Pseudobacter ginsenosidimutans: one gene and its partner. The protein of the gene in region 1 interacts with the protein of each later gene in a pairwise test. Links are inferred from orthologs where the notes say so. Each region holds a gene or a part of one and is shown on either strand. Other genes may lie near its edges.

Region 1 (4,333 bases):
CGGCTGCTTCTTCAACGGTATTGCCCCAGGTTCCTTTTTCGATGATATCGATACTGAATGCCGGGTCCCATTGCAGCGTCCACAATTCCTTGAAGGTTCCTTTTCCGGAAACGGAGGATTGATTTCCCCATTTCAATTTTAGTAACCTGAGCCTGTGAAGAAAGATGCTTCGTTGCAGGTCAGTTTCTTTGCGGAGATCGAGTGTATATTCTTTCTGTTCTGCAGTTGCAGGCAGTCTGAGTTTTTTCTGTAAGCGCTCGATATCGAGCTGAAGCGGTGGCTTAGGAATTTCGGTGGGCACATTGCCGATGCGATCTGAAATGATGAGTTGATCATTCACGAGTGAAAGCAGGATGTTCTCACCCATGCAAAGCACGCTGAGCGTGGCCTCATTCAATTCTTCCAATCCGGCTTTGGGCAGATTACGGAGCGCAGCGAGCGATTGCGAAAGCCGCACGGCTTCCATCACATGCGCCACGGATGTGTCCATCTGTTGCTCCCTGAAAAGCTTTGCCACACGGGCCATCCAGCGGGTGCCATCGTCATGCGGATGATGCCAGATATGTTCATACCATCCCGGGCTCCGGATCCCGGCGCCATAACCAGAAGCAAAGCTGAGACGGTTATAGGTCCAGGGGATCCAGGTGCATTCCACTTTTACTTTTGGCAATCCTTTGAGCAGGTCAATGTCTTCTTTTGCTTTCGGCATATCCTTCAATGCCGGTGCGTGCCAGGCACCGCAGATCACTGCGATATTTCCGAACATCTCTTTTTCAGCCTGCCGGATCACTTTGCGCATATGCGCTTCGCGCAGTTGTTCCATGTTGTCGTCCGCATTGGGATATGCTTCGCGAAGCGCTCCCATCATTTCCTCTACCGCTTCAAAGATCGCGCTGGTATCTTTCCTGTATTCCACCATATGCTCCCACCATTTCTCACCGTCATCATAACCGGCTGCAAGCGCCAGCTCATGGATAGGGTCACGGCGGAGATTTTTGGGATCGATGGATTCAGTGAATTCTTCTCCGGTTGGGGATAATGGTTGTTGTGCTTCATCCTGATCGGAATTCAGCTGACTGGTATTATCTGCATCATCGGCAGGCGCTGGTGTGGTGGCTTCTTTTGCAGCATCCAAGGCAAATTTGTGCGAAATGGGCAGGTCAATGAAACGAACATGGATATTGTTCTTCCTTGCATATTGAATCGCCTGCCACTCGGGAGAGAATTCAGCGAAGGGATAGAACACCGCCTGCTGCGGGTTCTCCGGTTGAAAGCAGAGGATGGCTACAGGTAGCACCAATTCTTTGTCCGTGACCCATTGCAGAATGCCATCGGCTTCCGGCGGGCCTTCCACCAGCACAATATCCGGTTTGATCTGCTCCAGGAATTGTTTCACATTCCTTGCCGAGCCCGGACCATGATGTCTTATTCCAAGAATATGAATGGCCATTTGAATTGCTTGAGTTGATCAAAACCATTAAGCGCCGAGATCGCGGCAGGCGCGATAAATATCTTTCCAGTCGTCTCTTGTTTTGAGCACTGTTTCCAGGTATTCGTTCCATACGATCCTGTCCTGCACGGGATCTTTCACCACAGCACCGATAATGCCTGCTGCAAGATCATGGGCTTTCAGCTGACCATCTCCGAAGTAGGCAGCCATGCTGAGACCATTGTTCACTACAGAGATGGCTTCAGCGGTGCTGAGTGTGCCGGAAGGCATTTTCACTTTAGTTTTTCCATCGAGCGTAAGACCACTGCGGAGTTCTCTGAAGATGGTAACGATGCGGCGGATCTCCTGCAATGCCGGTGGTTCCGCAGGCAACTGCATCACTTTCTCGAAACTTTCCACTCTTCTTTTCACAATATCGATCTCCTCTTCCATGGAATCAGGCACTGGAAGGATTACGGTATTGAAGCGCCGCTTGAGGGCCGAGCTGAGCTCGTTCACGCCTTTGTCGCGGTTGTTGGCAGTAGCGATGATATTGAATCCCTGCACGGCCTGCACTTCGATATTGAGCTCAGGCACGGGCAATGTTTTTTCAGAAAGGATCGTGATCAAAGCATCCTGCACATCGGCTCCGATCCTCGTCAGCTCTTCGATGCGCGCGATCTTTCCATCCTTCATGGCACGCATGATGGGTGTTTCCACCAACGCCTTTTCTGTTGGGCCTTCTGATAAGAGTCTTGCATAGTTCCAACCGTAGCGGATCGCTTCTTCGCCAGTACCTGCCGTTCCCTGAACAATCAGCGTGGAGTTGCCAGAGATCGCCGCGGCAAGATGCTCACTCACCCAGCTCTTGGCAGTTCCGGGCAATCCGTACAAAAGCAGAGCGCGGTCTGTAGTGAGGGTAGCAACAGCAATTTCCATCAGTCGTTTGTTGCCGATGTATTTGGGAGAAACTTCAAATCCATTTTTCAATTTTCCACCAACAAGATAAGTGACTACAGCCCGGGGGCTCAATACCCAGTTGACGGGCTTCTGATCACCGTCCTGCTTCTTCAGTTCTTCCAGCTCCTGTGCAAATAAATTTTCTGCATGCTGACGTAAGATGGTTGACATATGGTTTGTTTTATGCGTTGAATGCCTGAATGATTTCTTTTTTGTATTCCAGGATGCGTCTGAGAAAATGTGAAGTGTTCTGCCACATAGTCCCTTTGTAATCTTCTTGTGGTCGAATGCTGCTCAACATTCCGGTTACTTCATCCGGGATGAGCATTACATGTTTCAGCAGCATGTTCTTTTGGTAACGGTAAGGGTTAGTGGCAAACTGGGTCAGCACCTTCATGGCTAATGGCAAACTCCAGGTTTTTTCACTTTGAAATGCCATATCTGTCATTTCATCCGGGAGTTTTTCAAAATACTGCAACATGTACTCTTCTCTTTTCTGCTGCGGGATCAGTGGCAACACTTCCGTGTACACTATTGCAGCATTCGTGAAAAGCAGTTCGCCCCAGCGCTTGTCTTTATTCGCAACTGCAGAGAGCACCAGGGCAGGGATCATTTTCTTTCCAAGCTCATCTGCCTGGAACAGCTCAATGATCTTTTCACCCGGTTGCTGAAGATATTGTTCCCAGAATGCTGGCTGTACGGCTTTGATCAGTTGATAGTAGATCCATTCTTCATTGGAATAGCCTGGTTGGCCAGACTTTGATTCCAGCGCCAGTTCGGTTATTTCCTGTTTTATGGAGTCAGTGGGCGCATATTGCAGTTTGAGCCTGCTGCTCATTCCCAGCAAGGTTTTTTCTTTTTGCAATATGACGAGCTTCTTTAGCGTGTTCTCATATTTTTTTATGATGCTGCTGGATGGGATCAGCAACATCAAACGAACTGCTTCTGCTTTTACTTTTTTACTTTTTTCTGTGAATTGTAATTCGAGAAAAGGCAAATCTGTTTCGCTGATATTTTCATCCAGCAATTCCAGGAAGCCCTGCCTGGTTCCTGCATCTTCCTGCGGCCATACGGCCTGCAACATAGTGATGGCCTGTTGCGGATTACTTGCCCGTTGTTCACGCAGTACCTGTTTCCTTTGTTCAGGCGTACCGGTTTGCCAGGCATCATCCACGGTTTGATTGGCTGAAAATTTCCAGGCGGGATTGAAGCGGCTCAACCATTCGCCTCTTTTCCCACAGCAGGCAGCAACCAGTGGTTGCCATTTTTTATTGTATAGGGCCTGCTCCAGCATGGCTGGAATTAAGGAAGGATGTATGAGTTGTTGTTTTTCTGCACAGCGGATCAGCCAGTAATGAATAAGTGTATCCAGATCTTCGCCCACTATATCCTTTAACACCTGCATAGCCTGGATACTGCACCAGGACAGGGTTTCCACCGGCGCCACTTCTGCGGCTATTCCCGGATCAGGCAGAGCGGAAACACCGCTCTGCCGGAAATTCATCAGCAGTGCAGCCAGTTGCAGGAACTGCTCCTCCTTACTGATGGATTTGTTTTCGATGATCATGCCTGCGGCTCCGGACAACTCATCGGGAAGTCCTGCAGCACTGAGCGGACTTTTATCCGTGCCCATCATGGCAGCGGTCACTATTTGATTCCAATGCTCCATGTACTGATTTATAGAATGATGTATTCTCCGTTATTCCAGATCCCTACTACTTTGTATTTATCTTCTTTACCGAGCAGGGCTGCATCCAGCGGTGTGCCGCCGCTGATGGATAATAATTTCCAGATATAGCGATGTGATTCCTTCAACAGCATGATTTCACCATTGGAATCTTGCAGCCACCACTCGTCTTTATGCCGGACTGGTTTGAGTTGCCGTACAAGGTATGGTCTCTCGGAACGGAAAGGGAGTAGGGCAAAAGCAGTTGTTTCCGCTAT
Region 2 (4,428 bases), 110 kb from region 1 along the record:
TCAGCTTGGTGAACTGTTCTGCAAACTCCACTTCCAATTCCTGCCTGGAAGGCTGGTACACAGAACTATTGCCTTCACTTTGCGGAAAAGGAAGAGGCGTTGATTGGGTCAACGCCTTCCGTATTTTCTTTAAAATATTCTCTTTGGATGGTGAAACGCTCATGATTGCTTTTCCTGTTCGTTGCTCTGTACTGGATGATTGGTCACATTGCTATCATAAGGAGGAACGCCTTCGCTGATGGTTCCATTCTCTGAATGGTGCTCAGGGTTTCCATCAACATCGAGCGTTTTCTTTTCTTCAAACGGACGTTTACCGATCAGAGCTTCCACATCGCTCTGGAACAGTACTTCTTTTTCCAGCAGCGCTTCAGCCAGTTTAGCTACCTCTGTTCTTTTCTGAGACAATAACTCTTTTGTCTTCAGGTAACCGACGTCGATGAGCTTTCTAACTTCTTCATCGATCAGTTTGGAAGTTTCTTCAGAGTATGGCTTGGTGAAAGAGTTTTCAGCAGCAGGGTCGTAAAAGCTTACGTTACCTACTTTATCGTTCATACCATATACAGTGATCATAGAGTAAGCGATGCGGGTAACCTGCTGGAGGTCGTTCTGCGCGCCGGTAGAGATCTTGCCGAAGAAGATCTCTTCGCTGGCACGGCCGCCGAGGGTCATGCAGATCTGGTCCATCAGTTGATCTGTATTGTACAGGTATTGTTCTTTCGGAGTGTACTGGGCGTAACCGAGTGCAGCCACACCGCGTGGAACGATGGTTACTTTCAGTAATGGGTATGCGTGTTCCAGGAACCAGCCGCAGATAGCGTGACCGGCTTCGTGGTAGGCAATGATCTTTTTCTCTTCGGGAGAGATGATCTTGTTCTTTTTTTCGAGGCCACCGATCACACGGTCAACTGCATCCTGGAAGTCTTCCATCTCAACTGACTGTTTGCCTTTACGGGCAGCGATAAGTGCGGCTTCGTTACAGATATTCGCGATGTCTGCGCCGGCGAAGCCTGGCGTTTGTTCGGCGAGTTTATGGATATCAACTTTTTCAGAGATCTTGATGGGCTTCAGGTGCACTTTGAAAATATGCTCACGGCCTTTGAGATCTGGTTTGTCGATGGAGATCTGACGGTCGAAGCGGCCTGGGCGGAGGAGTGCGGTATCCAGTACGTCCGGGCGGTTGGTGGCTGCCAGAACGATGATACCTGATTCACCGGAGAAACCGTCCATCTCTACCAGTAACTGGTTGAGTGTGCTTTCACGTTCGTCGTTGCTCATGATGGCGTTCTTACCACGGGCGCGGCCGATGGCATCGATCTCATCGATGAATATGATACAGGGAGCTTTTTCACGTGCTTGTTTGAAGAGGTCGCGTACGCGGCTGGCGCCCACACCAACGAACAGTTCAACGAAATCGGAACCGCTCATGGAGAAGAAGGGAACCTGTGCTTCACCTGCCATTGCTTTTGCGAGCAGGGTTTTACCGGTACCGGGAGGACCTACCAGGAGTGCGCCTTTGGGTATCTTTCCACCCAATGCAGTGTACTTCTTGGGATTTTTCAGGAAATCCACGATCTCCATCACTTCCACCTTGGCTTCGTCCAGTCCTGCAACATCTGCGAAAGTGATATTTACTTTTGTTCCTTTATCGAAGAGGGTTGCCCTTGATTTTCCAATATTGAAGATACCGCCGGGACCACTTCCGCCCCCTGCGCCACCGCCCATTTTACGCATGAGCATGATCCAGATGAGGATGATCACAACCAGTGGGAGTAAGAGCTGGATCAGGGATCCGAACCATTCGCCTTCCTGGATGGGATTGTTCACAACAGGGGCAACATCGGGGTTCTTATCGTACCAGTCGCTCAGTTTCTTATCAAATTCTTTGGCGTCAACCACTTTGAATTCGAACTGCGGTCCTTTTTCAACGCTGGCCTGACTGTTCTTTGAAAGTTGTGATTTGTATTTTTCTACGCTTTCTTTTTTGAGATAAACCCTGATAAGGTTCTTATTGGTGACTGTGGTGATCTTGTCCACATCTCCTTTTTTGAGCATGGCGTAGAACTCGAGATCATTGATTCCTTTGGTGTCCGGGGTAAGGGATCCGAAAAGCTGGAAGCCCACAAGTACTGCAAAGATGATAGCCCAGACCCAATAGATATTGAACCTCGGGCCTTTTCGTTGTCCGTTGCCATCATCCCTGGGGCGCATGCGCGGAGGGAAATTTCTTTCGTTCTGTCTTGACTCGTCTGACATAATATGTTGTGTCTCTTGTTTTTCTGATTAATAATAATAAGACAAAATAGTTCAAAAAACAACCTGATCACTGGAAAAGCTCCTTTTTATTCCAGCGATCAGTTCCGGATCCTGATCAGACGCAGTCATCAGGAATGTTCATCCGCTGCGGCGTCACTCCACATTTCTTCCAGTTTGTAGAACTTGCGTGTTTCTGAATGCATAACGTGTACCACTACATTCACATAATCTGTGATCACCCATTGAGATGCCTGGCGGCCTTCATGGTGATAGGGTACTTCACCAGTTTTCTCTTTCACGTGCACCTCAACATAATCTGCAATGGCTTTCACCTGCGTGGTGCTGCCGGCATCGCAAATAATGAAAAAATCAGCAACTGCTTCGGGAATTTTTCGGAGATCGAGGGAAATGATGTTTTCCCCTTTTTTCTCCTGAATGGCGTGGATGATAGCTTTGATGATCTTTGAGCTCTTTGTTAACCTCGCTACACTGCTACTTTTGCGACGGGTAGCTAACATTGAAAGTTGTTCCAATAATTCGTACTTTTTGATGATCAATTTTTACCGCTAATATCTACAACAGCGCAGGCACCGAAACGTTCACTTGGAATGCCTATTTTCGTTGTTGTCAAAAATAGTAATCTTTTGTCACATCCCGCTATCTTACACACTATTGGCCGGCCTTTGACGGTATTGCCTTCAGTTGACAGCACCAACAACTATGCCATGGCCCTGGCCATTGAGGGCAAAGCGAAGCACGGAGCAGCCTTTTTTGCCCTGGAGCAAACCGCCGGGAAAGGCCAGAGAGGCCGGCAATGGCTGACGGCGCCCGGAGACAATATCATTCTCAGCACCATTATCAAACCTGGTGAGCTCCCTTTTTATCAGCAGTTTTGCTATCTGCCGCCATGGCACTGAGTTGTTATGAATTCTTTAAAAATTATGCGGGTGACGAAACCAGGATCAAATGGCCCAATGATATTTATTGGCGTGACAGAAAGGCAGCCGGCATCCTGATCGAAAACAGGCTGGAAACGGCCGGAGGACAGGCAATCTGGGATTGGGCTATTGTTGGGATGGGAGTGAACATCAATCAGGCGCGGTTCGATGGTGCATTCAGGAATCCCGTCAGCCTGAAACAGATCACAGGGCGGAACTTCGATGTGCAGGCGCTGGCCACCACGCTTTGCGAATACCAGGAAAAATGGTGGAAGAAATTATCGGCTGGGGAAGGTCGTGATATTCTTCGCGCTTATCATGAAGCGATGTACAGGATCGGAGAGAAAGTGAAATTGAAAAAAGATAGCAGTGTTTTTGAAACTAACGTCTGCGGTGTAACCGAACAAGGCCAGTTGCATACAAAGGACGTAATGGACAGGTACTTCGCAGTAGGTGAAGTGGAATGGGTTCTCGACTAACATCAATACAAAATTTATTTCAAACAACAAGGGGAAAAAAAACGCAGAATCGCGTTTTTTTTCCCCTTGTTGTTTCCCGGGTGCTCATCATCTTTACAAAGTCAACGATTCACGAACACTAAATGAAAACCGATGTCAAATGGAAAGTAATTCAATGATCGATCTAAGGATCCATGACCTCTGTAAGAACAAACTGAAGCTTGGTGACAGCGATGCCGCCATCATGAGTAAATGTGTACAGTTAATGTTTGCAGAGGAGCGGGATCTCTTATTGAAACATTACTCTGAAATTGAGCGTAAAGACAGGAAGGAATTTGAGGAAGCGCTGGACCTGCGGGTTGGGCTTATGGTAGAGCAAGCATATAACCTGCATAAAGATTTGTTTGAAAAAAAATTTCCCGGAGTGAATAATACGGACATCATGCAATGGATGTTCACTTACTTCGCCTTTGTGATGGGAGGTGTGGTAGCCATCCTGCTGATATTGCTGAAAAAATAATTACTTCTTTTTACCTACGGTGAATACCCGCGAGATATTGAAGCCAAACCGTATATCCCCTTTCCAGAAATCGTCCGTAGTGCCTGTTATAAATGCTTTTTCATTCATCCCCGTAGCATTGGTGAAATGCAATTGAAATACGTGACCGCCGGTTTCGATATCGAAGCCGACCGCCAGCATGTCTTTGGTGCCTGTCTGCCTGCCGGATAGAACTGGTTGGTAATCCAGCATGAAGGCGGTTCTTTTGGTGAGCTTCAGC

What was found.
Region 2: the proteins of FSB84_RS08475 (region 1) and rsfS interact in binary tests that used the Escherichia coli proteins (3 or more experiments, as listed by UniProt). The link is inferred for Pseudobacter ginsenosidimutans from one-to-one orthologs.

Annotation. Positions count from the first base shown.
Region 1 is NZ_CP042431.1:2,067,852-2,072,184, reverse strand. Bases 520-3,393 are described here. They hold FSB84_RS08475 (ATP-binding protein), read right to left. Parts: upstream 2,561-3,393; coding sequence 1,478-2,560; downstream 520-1,477. Other genes in these bases: FSB84_RS08470 (DUF5691 domain-containing protein), read right to left, coding at 2,571-3,393; FSB84_RS08480 (DUF5682 family protein), read right to left, coding at 520-1,450. Outside these bases: more of FSB84_RS08480, read right to left, coding at 1-519; more of FSB84_RS08470, read right to left, coding at 3,394-4,058; FSB84_RS08465 (SWIM zinc finger family protein), read right to left, coding at 4,067-4,333.
Region 2 is NZ_CP042431.1:2,174,726-2,179,153, reverse strand. What follows is about bases 1,077-4,045. They hold rsfS (ribosome silencing factor), read right to left. Parts: upstream 2,772-4,045; coding sequence 2,382-2,771; downstream 1,077-2,381. Other genes in these bases: FSB84_RS08935 (hypothetical protein), read left to right, coding at 3,810-4,045; FSB84_RS08940 (biotin--[acetyl-CoA-carboxylase] ligase), read left to right, coding at 3,161-3,670; FSB84_RS08945 (biotin--[acetyl-CoA-carboxylase] ligase), read left to right, coding at 2,898-3,170; ftsH (ATP-dependent zinc metalloprotease FtsH), read right to left, coding at 1,077-2,253. In the rest of the region: FSB84_RS08960 (LutC/YkgG family protein), read right to left, coding at 1-112; more of ftsH, read right to left, coding at 160-1,076; more of FSB84_RS08935, read left to right, coding at 4,046-4,169; FSB84_RS08930 (DUF5777 family beta-barrel protein), read right to left, coding at 4,170-4,428. UniProt on the Escherichia coli protein: Functions as a ribosomal silencing factor. Interacts with ribosomal protein uL14 (rplN), blocking formation of intersubunit bridge B8.